Linked DNA regions of Bryobacter aggregatus MPL3. The protein of the gene in region 1 interacts with the protein of each later gene in a pairwise test. Links are inferred from orthologs where the notes say so. Each region holds a gene or a part of one and is shown in the gene's direction. Other genes may lie near its edges.

Region 1 (6,278 bases):
GAAAGCCGTTCGAGCCCAGGTAAGGTTCTTCGCGTTGCGTCGAATTAAACCACATGCTCCACCGCTTGTGCGGGCCCCCGTCAATTCCTTTGAGTTTCAGCCTTGCGACCGTACTCCCCAGGCGGCATACTTAACGCGTTAGCTACGGCACGAACCAAGTGAATGGCTCACACCAAGTATGCATCGTTTAGGGCGTGGACTACCAGGGTATCTAATCCTGTTTGCTACCCACGCTTTCGTTCCTCAGCGTCAGTTATAGTCCAGTAAGCCGTCTACACCACAGGTGTTCCTCCTGATATCTACGCATTTCACCGCTACACCAGGAATTCCGCTTACCTCTCCTATACTCGAGCATGCCAGTATTCAATGCAGCCTCCCAGTTGAGCCGGGAGATTTCACACCAAACTTGGCACACCGCCTACGAACTCTTTACGCCCAATAATTCCGAACAACGCTTGCTGCCTACGTATTACCGCGGCTGCTGGCACGTAGTTAGCCGCAGCTTCTTCCACCGGTACCGTCATTATCGTTCCGGTCGAAAGGACTTTACACACCGAAGTGCTTCGTCGTCCACGCGGCGTCGCTGCATCAGAGTTTCCTCCATTGTGCAAGATTCCCCACTGCTGCCTCCCGTAGGAGTCTGGCCCGTGTTTCAGTGCCAGTGTGGCCGTGTGCCCTCTCAGGCCGGCTACCGATCGTCGCCATGGTGGGCCTTTACCCCGCCATCTAGCTAATCGGCCGCGGGCTCCTCTCTCAGCGCATTGCTGCTTTCTCCTCTCGGACTTATGCGGTATTAGCTCAGGTTTCCCCGAGTTATTCCCCACTAAGAGGTGGATACCCACGTGTTACTCACCCGTACGCCGCTTTACTCAGGTATTGCTACCCTTTCTCGCTCGACTTGCATGTGTTAGGCGCGCCGCCAGCGTTGATTCTGAGCCGGGATCAAACTCTCGTTTAATCTCGGATTGTTGTTTTGGAATGACCCTCTTGCGAGGATCAAGGTCGCAACTACTTGAACTCAATACTTGACGAAAATAACTGTTTGTTACTGTTCTTATCTTTTAGACTTGCGTCCAACCAGATTGTCAAAGATCTGCCCATGCGTGCCGGACCCGAAGATCACGACTCTGCCATGGCGGCCTCGAAAGGCGTTCAGATGACTACACAAGAACTTGCGCTCTCTTTCATCCATCTAAAAATTGTAAAAAACTGTTTTGACGAGATAACTTCTTTAAGGTGCAACCACTACCAGGATTCACCCGATGGCCGTACGAACTTGTGACTTCGTTCTCGCAGCGGATCTTTTCAGACCAACAAGCTGCTTCCCGCTCTGTCGTTCGCTTATCTCTTTTGTCCGGCCATTCAGTAGTCTACTTGATTCGACTACCATTTAGCAAGTTTTATTTGCTTCGCTCTGCTTTCGTGCCGCTCTTGCGCCCACTCGCTTCGCTTTCGTTAGTCTAACATTTCAGACTTTCGTTTGCAAGAACTTTTTTTTCGCTCTTGCCAGCTCAGCTCCAGGTCGCTTTCGCTTCCACTCTTGCTTTTGCGTGCTCTTATTTACTTGTCTTAGCTGCTTTGCTTTCCGTGCCGCACTCGCGCGCACCGCATCGCATGAATAGAACTGTAACATCCGCAAGCAGGGCTGGCAAGCGCTCTCCCCTGCATTTCTAGCTAAGATGCTGATTTCAAAGGAAGATAAACTTCATACTTTTCCGTCATGGACCGCGATGCCATCCCTTCTCTTCCCGAGAGTGCGCTAAAATCGGACAGGAGCGACCCACACACCTATATATGGCGCCTCAGATCCAGCCCCCGAGCGGCAAACGAAGACAGATCCTGCACGCCATTGTCGAGGCCTACCTCGAATCTGGGGAAGCAGTCTCGTCTTCTGCGATTGCGCAGCGCAGTTTCCCTGGCGCCTCCCCTTCTCCGGCAACCGTACGGAATGCCATGGCGGAGCTGGCCGAATTGGGCCTCCTCACACAGCCACATACTTCAGCCGGCCGCATCCCAACTGCGGCGGCCATTCAGTTCTACGTCAGTTCCCTCACGCAAGTGCGGCCGAATCCCGCAGAAGTCTCTAAGCTGCAGCAGCAGTTCCAGGCGATTCATTCGGTTCCTGATCGGGTCGAAGAGGGCTCCCATATGCTCACCGGCCTGACACAGAACGTCGCCATCACAGCGGCGCTGCCCCCGGCAAGTCAGCTTCTCCACCAGGTGGAGTTGCTTGCACTGGCGGCGCGGCAGGTCCTCATGGTTGTGATTACCTCCGATCAGAACGTCCGCAATCAGGTCATCACGCTCGATCACGATCTCAGCAGCGACGAGCTCGCTGAGATTCGCAACTACATCAATTACGAATTCGCGGGCCTCTCTCTCGCAGAGGCCCGCCGCGCGCTCACCGAACGGCTCCAGGACGATCGCAATCAATATCGCGCCCTGCTGCGGCGCGTCGAGCTCTTCCATGCGCGCGGTCTCTTCGATAACGGAGTCGGGCCGCGGGTTTTCCTCGATGGAGCCGCGTATCTTGTCGGGCTCGACCTGCATCTCACCAAAGAGAGGATGCGGGAGCTTTTTCAGGCGCTGGAGCAAAAGCAACAGATTCTACGGCTGCTCGATCAGTTCCTGCAGGGCTCCTCGAAGATTCCCGCGATCCAGGTGGGCTTAGGAGAGGCGCATCCGGCGCTCCGGGATTTCACTCTGATTGGGGTCCAGGTGCCGCTGGCCGGAGGCATGTCCGCTCGCGTCGCCGTCCTCGGCCCGTTAAGATTGAATTATCAACGTACGATCGCGGCAGTGATGCAGGTGGGCCAAGCGCTCGCACAATCTGCCGACTGATCGCATGCGACAAACCGTAAGAAGAAGAAGGAAAGCACTATGACGGAGTCGACTTTCGACGCTGCCAATCCAGAACCTGTAGAAACCTCGCTCACCACCACTCTCGAGCAGGAGATTGCTCGTCTGGAGACGGAGCGACAGGATCTGATCCGGCTCGCACAGAGCCGCCAGGCGGAGTTTGAGAACTACCGCCGCCGCTCGGAACGGGAACGCCAGGAAACCATCGACGTCGCCACTAGCGATGTCGTCAACAAGCTGCTCCCCATCTTTGACGATTTCGAACGCGCCCTTTTGATCCAGACCGCCGATGCGAGCTATGCAAAAGGCATCGAACTGATCCATGGGCGTCTCAAGGAGACACTCACGAAGCTGGGCCTGGAGCCAATCGATGCGATTGGCACCATTTTCGACCCAAATCTCCACCACGGCATTGACCTTGTTGAAACAGACGAGGCCGAAGACCAGACCATTCTCGCCGAGCTCCAAAGGGGCTATCACTTCCGAGGCCGCCTCTTACGCCCTGCTATGGTGCGTGTTGCGGTGAAGAAGTAGAAAGCAGAAGTAAACAGAACGAGTGCCAGTGACGAAACGTGACTATTACGAAATCCTAGGGGTGGAGCGTACCGCGGACGACGGCGTACTGAAGTCTTCCTACCGCAAGCTTGCCATGAAGTATCACCCCGACCGCAATCCTGGGGACCAAGAAGCGGAGGAGCGATTCAAGGAAGCCGCCGAGGCCTATGGCGTATTAACCGATGCCCAGAAGCGAGCAGCATACGATCGTTACGGGCACCAGGGCGTGTCGGGGATGGGCGGTGGAACCAGTTCCGGCTTTGACCCCAACCAGTTCACCGACCTCAACGATATCTTCGGTGACTTCTTCGGAGATTTCTTTGGCGGCGCCAAGCGCGGCGGAGGCGGCTCCAGCCGCGCCCGCCGTGGCGAAGACCTCCGCTACGATCTGGAGATCGAATTTGAAGATGCCGTTCGCGGCACCTCGGTCGATATTCAGATTCCCAAGCTCGATCTTTGTACCCGTTGCGAAGGCAGCGGCGCAGAGAAGGAAGATGGACTCACCACTTGCCCCAGTTGCCGTGGGCGTGGCGAGCAGCTCTTCCAACAGGGCTTCATGACCATCCGCCGCACTTGCGGCACCTGCAATGGCCGTGGACAGATCATTCGCCGGCCCTGCAAGGAATGCAAGGGCGAAGGCCGCATCCGCAGCGAGAAGAAGCTAAAGGTCAACATCCCGGCCGGTGTCGATACCGGAACGCAGCTCCGGCTGAATTCGGAAGGCCAGGCCAGCCCCAACGGCGGCCCCAATGGCGATCTCTACGTCGTGCTCAGCGTCAAGGAGCACTCGGTGTTTGAGCGCCAGGATTACGATCTGCACTGCACCGTGCCCGTCAATATCGCACAGGCAACGCTCGGCACCGAGGTGGAGATTCCCACCTTTGAGGGCATTGAGTCGGTGAAGGTGCCCGAAGGCACGCAGCCCGGCACCCAGCTCCGGCTGAAGAATCGCGGTGTGCCGCGGGTCAACGCCTCGGGCCGCGGCGATTTGTTCATCCATGTGGAAGTTCACATTCCAACGAAGCTGAGTCGCGAACAGCGCAAGGTCTTTGAACAGTTGCGCGAAACGCTTCCCGCCCCTGGCGAAGAGGACGACAAGGGCGGATTCTTCGGCAAAGTCAAAGAACTCTTCCAGTAAGAGTTAGAGTCCCCAGAGCGCCGGTGCGCGATGAAAGGTGAACCTTGATGGGTTTGCCGTCGTTGCGCCCGGCGTATCCACCATCACAATCTGCTTCGCAATCCCCCGATAGGCCGCTACCGGCGCCACCGTTCCCTTCACTGTCAGAATCCGCATCCGTTCCGGATAAATCCCACAACTCACCAATTGATGAATCGAGTTCGGGCTCGAGCGTTCTGCCGTCAGCAAAAGCAGATTCGGCAGTTCAGGCGTGGATCCCTCCAGCGCCACAACCGCCGCATGGCCGAGGCTCCAGAACCTGGTTCCGCCATGACGCACTTCAGGCTCGACATAGCGGCCGGCGTGCAACGACACCACATGTCCCTTCACCCCGATCGGAACCCCATGCATCGTGTCTGTCTTCCCGCCCACAAACATCGCAAAAGCACCATCAATCCCGACGCGTTTCGCCTCCGCCACCGCTTCCGGATCATAGAGCGTCACCACAAAACCACTTGCCTCCTGGGCCAGCAATTGCTCGAACAGGAAGGTAGCATCTCCTGCCGCGCCGCCGCCGATGTTGTCGCCCACATCAAACAGGGCCACCGGAAACTCCGTCGCCGACAGAGCATCGCGTACAGCTTTTGCGGCATCCGGCAAATCAAAATGCAAACTCTCGTGAGCCGCCCACATCTGCTCGCTCAGCCGTTGCGCTTCCCGCGCCGCCCGCTCGCCGTCGCCATCCGCAATCACCACCACCGAAGGCCCCAGGAACGGCACATCGTTATACTGGTAGCCGCCGACAACGCTCACCGCCAGAATCCCCGGCTCGCGCTCTAAGGCGATACTCGCCTCCGTGATCGCCTGCAGTGGCGGGCGATAGGTGTTCTGGTGCACGATATTCCAAAGCATCGGCGGCTTCACCATCCGCTGTACCGGACGCACTGCGCCGCTCAGCATGTCCGCAAGGATTCGAGCGGCCCGCTCGCCCCGTTCCTTCGTATCGAGATGCGGATTCTGCTGGTACACCACAAGCGCATCGCAGAGTTCAAGGAGCCCTGGAGGCAGATTGGCGTGGAAATCATGCGTCACCACCAAGGGAACAGCAGGGCCGATTTCATGGCGCACCCGCCGCACGATCTCTTCATCCGCATGAGGAAAGCCTTCCGCAAACATTGCGCCATGCAAGGCCAGATACACGGCATCAAAGCTCGCTCCGTGCAGCGCCTGGACAATCTCCCCAGCAAGTTGCTCAAAGCTGGCCCGCTCGACAGGCCCACTCGGCGTCGCCCCGCCATGCAGCAATGGCAGGATTTCCATCCCGCGCCCCAGAGACTCTTCAATGAATCCTGCCACCTCAGTCGAAGAGTTCTTCCAACGCTCCACCTCCCGCGGTAGAAAGTGAAAGTCCTCATAGCGAGTCTTCCGGGAATGGAAGGAGTTCGACTCATGCATCAGACAGGCAACCGCGACGCGTGGCATAGGCTTTTCGACAGACTATCAAATTTCTCTACTGAAATTAATGTTTTTGATAGGAAACTCCTTTAGGCTGGAGAGAACCCTCATGCCCTACCGGCATCGTGTCCTCGCACTTCTCTTCGCGCTCGTGGTGGTCATGTATCTGGACCGCCTCGCCATTGGCGTCGCCGGACCGCGCATGCAGGACGAGTTGCAGATCAGTCCCAGTCAGTGGGGGTGGGTGATGGGCTTCTTCACCCTGGGGTATGCGGGATTCGAACTCCCGGCC
Region 2 (4,638 bases), on another replicon or contig:
GTGCTGTCGCAGCAGATCGGAAGCCAGACCGCGGTGCCGAGCCTGGTGTTGGGCATCGAACCGAATGAGCTGCGTCTCGAAGACGGCTTGTCGATGATCTATGGCTCGTGCTTATCCTGGGCAACGAGTACGAAACCGGCCACGAAGGAAATCTATCCGGCCCGCACCTTTGATCTCCTGGTGGGGGATGGCAGCGGACGGCAGTTGGACCGTAGCATTCTCGATGAGGTACTGCAGGAAGCACATGGTCTCGAACCGAAGATCAGCCGCAATGACAAACAGAAGTTAGGCGAGTATCTGGAATCGATTCGGGACATCGAGAAACGCATTGAGCGAGCCTCGAAGGAAGAACGGCTGGAAGGCTGGCGTCCCACGCTGACCAAACCGAATATGCCCCGTCCGGCAGACGGCCTGCCGCAGGATGTTCCGGCGCACATGAAGTTGATGATGGACCTGACCGTGTTGGCATTCCAGATGGACAAGACGCGTGTCGCCACCTGCATGTTGAACAACGATCTGTCGCAGATGAACTTCAAGTTCCTCGAAGGGGTCAAGGGCGCCCTGCATCTGGATCTCACTCACAACGGCAAGGCTCCCGCCGCCGAGGCGATGTATCTGAAGACGAATCAGTTCCACATCGCTCAGTTTGCTTATCTGGTGGACCGGATGAAGAAGATCGACGAAGGCGGCCAATCGCTGCTCGACAGCTCGATGCTGATGCTCTGCTCCAACCTCTTTGACGGTGACACTCATAGCGCCGATCAGATGCCGATTCTCCTTGCGGGCAAGGGCGGCGGCTCACTGAAGACTGGCCGCGTACTCGACTATCTCGACAAGGAAAACGACCAGCGCCGTGCTTGCAGCCTCTACCTCTCGCTGATGGACCGGATGGGCGTCAAGCTCGACAAATTTGGCGATAGCGACAAGCGCCTGACCAACCTCTAACCCACCTCACCGCGGCGCTGGAAGCTTCCGGCGCCGCGGTGGCATGATACACTTTCGCTTCCCCTCATTCTTCATATGCGTAAACTCTCGCTCTCTTTTTCCTTAGCCCTGGCCCTTTCTGCCGCTGACCAGAAGGTCCAATTGCCGGCTCCCTTCGCTACTCCGTCGGCAACGAATCCTCCCAAGTTGATCCCCCAGCCGGAAGGCCGCAAACTCAACGCTCCGGCCGGTTTTACCGTGGAAGAGTATGCCAGCGGCTTCTCCAAACCGCGCATTTTGCTGGAGGTCGCTCCTGGCACGGTGCTGGTTTCAGAAAGCACAGCCAAGGGAAGTGTGATCGCACTGACCAACAACGGCAAAGATCACAAGGCGATCCTGACCGATCTCGATCGGCCCTTTACGCTCGCCGTCTTCAAGGGGTATCTGTATGTCTCTGAAGCCGAATCGATCAAGCGCTATCCCTTCGATGCAAAGAAGCTCAGCGTCGGTCCGGGCCAAGAGATCATTTCGCTGAAGGGCTATGGCAAGGGCCATTGGACGCGTTCGATTGCCTTCGATGAAAAGGCAAACAAGATTCTGGTTGGCGTGGGTTCCGGATCGAATGTCGACACCGGCGATCCGAAAGATCGCGCCGCCATCAACTCGTACAATCTGGACGGCAGCGGCCACGAAATCTTTGCAAGCGGCTTGCGCAATCCTGTCTCACTCCGCAAGAATCCTGTTACCGGCAAGTTCTGGGTGTCCGTACAGGAACGCGATGGACTGGGCGACGATCTGGTTCCGGACTTTCTCACCGAAGTGAAGCCCGGCGCTTTCTACGGCTGGCCCTACGCATATATCGGCCAGAATGAAGAGCCGCGCCATAAGGGCGAAGCACCTGAAATGGTGAAGAAGTCAGTGGAGCCGGATCTGGTGATCGGCGCTCACGTCTCCGCGATGGACTTCCTTTTCTATACCGGCAAGCAGTTCCCGGCAAAGTACAAGAACGGGATCTTCCTGGCAGAGCGCGGCTCGGGCAATCGCGCCACCCGCGTCGGCTACAAGATCGTATTCTTCCCCTTTCAGAATGGCAAGCCCGCAGGCCCGGCAGAAGACTTTGTCAGCGGCTGGATGCTCGACGCGAAAGAGCGCGAGGTCTGGGGACGGCCCGTGGGCTTGGCCCAATTGAGCGACGGAAGCCTTTTGGTGTCCGAAGATGGCAACAACAAAATCTGGCGAATCCGTTTCGGAAAATAGTTGTAAACTATAGTTAACTCGTAAGAGCTACCTATGATTCAAGGCGACCCCGCCTCCCGCTCTCTCGCGGAAGTTCATTCCAGTGTTCATGTGCGCCAGATTGGATTCTGGCGCCGCATGCTGGCCTTTTCCGGACCGGCCTACCTCGTCAGCGTTGGCTACATGGACCCGGGCAACTGGGCCACCGACCTCGAAGGTGGCGCACGCTTCGGCTACCACCTCCTCTGGGTTTTGGTGATGTCCAACCTGATGGCGGTGTTACTGCAGACCCTTTGCGCCCGCCTGGGAATCGTCCGCGGCCGCGACCTGGCGCAAGCTTGTCGCGAGAGCTATCCGCCCGTCATCAACTACGCGCTTTGGATTCTCTGCGAATTAGCGATTGCGGCTTGCGATCTGGCGGAAGTCATCGGCGCGGCGATCGCACTGAATCTCCTCTTCCATCTCCCCCTCCTCTACGGCGTCCTGATCACCAGCTTCGATACTCTGCTGATCCTATGGCTGACTCGCTATGGCATCCGGATCATTGAGAGCGTCGTCCTCGTCCTCATCGCGACGATTGGCGGATGCTTTGCCATCGAGATCTTCCTTGCGAAGCCAGATATCGGCGAGATGGCCAGTGGCCTGATTCCCCGTCTGAATCGAGACAGCCTCTATGTCGCCATCGGCATTCTGGGGGCGACCGTGATGCCGCATAACCTGTACCTGCATTCGGCTCTGGTGCAGACACGGCGGATTGGCAAGAGCGTCGAGGAAAAGCGTGAAGCCTGCCGCTTCAATCTGATCGATAGCACCCTCGCACTGAACCTAGCGCTGCTGGTCAATGCGGGCATCCTCATCCTTTCGGCAAGCACCTTCTTCAAGCATGGCCAGGAAGTGAAAGAGATTCAGCAGGCCTATCAATTGCTGACGCCCTTGCTCGGCACAGGGATGGCGAGTGTGCTCTTTGCAGTGGCTCTGCTTTGCGCTGGGCAGTCCTCCACCATCACTGGCACCATGGCCGGCCAGATCGTCATGGAAGGCTTCGTTAACATTCGCATGCAGGCCTGGTTGCGTCGCCTGGTGACGCGCCTGATTGCAATCATCCCCGCCATCATCACGATCGTAATTGCCGGAGAAGAATCCACCTATCAACTGTTGATCTTCAGTCAGGTGGTGCTGAGTCTGCAGTTGCCCTTCGCAATCATTCCGCTCATTCATTTCACCTCCGACCAGAAGCGGATGGGCGAGTTTGCCAATGCCCGTTGGGTACAGTTGCTGGCCTGGGTGACGGCAGCAATTATTGTCGCGCTGAATCTGCAACTGGCCTGGGAAACGCTGGAGGCCTTCGGGGCCTGGGTGTGGCTGCTGGTGCTGCCGATTCTGGGCTTGCTCCTCTATGTGACCGCTTCGCCTTGGATTCCGAAGCTGGCACAGACACGAGTGACCGGCATCTTGCCGGAGCCCGAGATTCTTGCCTTTGAGGCGCCCAAGTACGAATTGATCCTGGTGCCGCTCGACCACTCCGATCGCGACCGGTTTGCGCTCGGCCACGCAAGCGCGCTTGCCCGCCAGCATGGAGCCCGGCTGCTGCTGCTCCATATTGAAGAGGGTGTGACCAGTCAGGTGTATGGGGACTTGAGCGAGACGGCTGAGGTGGAAGAGGGGAGTCATTACCTCACGCGCATCGTTGGAAAACTGAAGGAGCAAGGCATTGAGGCCGAAGCCTCTGTCGTGCACCGGAAAAGCCCGCGCCAGGCCATCATCGAAGCGGCCCGCGCCGCTTCGCCATCCCTGATTATCATGGCGGCCCATGGCCATGCGGGCATCAAAGATCTCATCTTTGGCTCTACGATCAATGCGGTGCGTCATGAGGTGGCGGCGCCGGTCTTGATCGTTCGTTAAACTCCACCCCGGTAGCCACGGCTGAGCCGGGAACGGATCTCGTCAGGGGTATACGGCTGAGGAAGCTTCTGGGCTGGTTTCTCTTTCGGCGCATGTACGACGCTTATTCCATGGTCCGCCTGGATGCTGCTGAGGAGCTTGGCGATACGCATGGCTTCCTGCTGCTCCCGGCCCATCGCCATTGTGATCACCAGTGCGAGAGAAGCCATGTCGTCGCCACTCAGGACCTCCATCGCGTTCAAAATCTGACTGCCGATCGTGGGCGTAGGCGGTGCAGCCGCGTGAGCCGCAATCCGCAGGACTGCGTTGTGCTCGAGAGACTGACGGAACTCAGGACCGTTCGGAGGAGCGGCAGAAGGATGATAGGAACCTTTTGCCGTGAGGTTGATAAAGTCAGCCAGATAGATTCGTTGGATGTCCTCCCGTCGAGGTGGCATGATGACACCATCAATGTCCGGAAAGCGGCGAAGAAGCAGATCCCACACGACATCGCTCTTGGTTAAATCCTCACGGCCATGCGCATGCTCGCGAAACAAATCAAGAACCAGGCGAATGAGCACTTCAGAAGAGATCTTC

Evidence for each region.
Region 2: the proteins of M017_RS0104295 (region 1) and M017_RS0124525 interact in binary tests that used the Escherichia coli proteins (3 or more experiments, as listed by UniProt). The link is inferred for Bryobacter aggregatus MPL3 from one-to-one orthologs.

Annotation. Positions count from the first base shown.
Region 1 is NZ_JNIF01000003.1:852,687-858,964, forward strand. What follows is about bases 1,729-4,636. They hold M017_RS0104295 (nucleotide exchange factor GrpE), read left to right. Parts: upstream 1,729-2,880; coding sequence 2,881-3,393; downstream 3,394-4,636. Other genes in these bases: hrcA (heat-inducible transcriptional repressor HrcA), read left to right, coding at 1,795-2,841; dnaJ (molecular chaperone DnaJ), read left to right, coding at 3,422-4,552; M017_RS0104305 (M81 family metallopeptidase), read right to left, coding at 4,556-4,636. In the rest of the region: more of M017_RS0104305, read right to left, coding at 4,637-6,013; M017_RS0104310 (MFS transporter), read left to right, coding at 6,096-6,278. UniProt on the Escherichia coli protein: Participates actively in the response to hyperosmotic and heat shock by preventing the aggregation of stress-denatured proteins, in association with DnaK and GrpE. It is the nucleotide exchange factor for DnaK and may function as a thermosensor.
Region 2 is NZ_JNIF01000004.1:1,105,061-1,109,698, forward strand. The notes cover bases 1,685-4,638. They hold M017_RS0124525 (Nramp family divalent metal transporter), read left to right. Parts: upstream 1,685-2,214; coding sequence 2,215-4,062; downstream 4,063-4,638. Other genes in these bases: M017_RS0124520 (PQQ-dependent sugar dehydrogenase), read left to right, coding at 1,685-2,181; M017_RS0124530 (hypothetical protein), read right to left, coding at 4,059-4,638; M017_RS0124535 (hypothetical protein), read right to left, coding at 4,637-4,638. Outside these bases: M017_RS0124515 (DUF1552 domain-containing protein), read left to right, coding at 1-945; more of M017_RS0124520, read left to right, coding at 1,021-1,684. UniProt on the Escherichia coli protein: H(+)-stimulated, divalent metal cation uptake system. Involved in manganese and iron uptake. Can also transport cadmium, cobalt, zinc and to a lesser extent nickel and copper. Involved in response to reactive oxygen.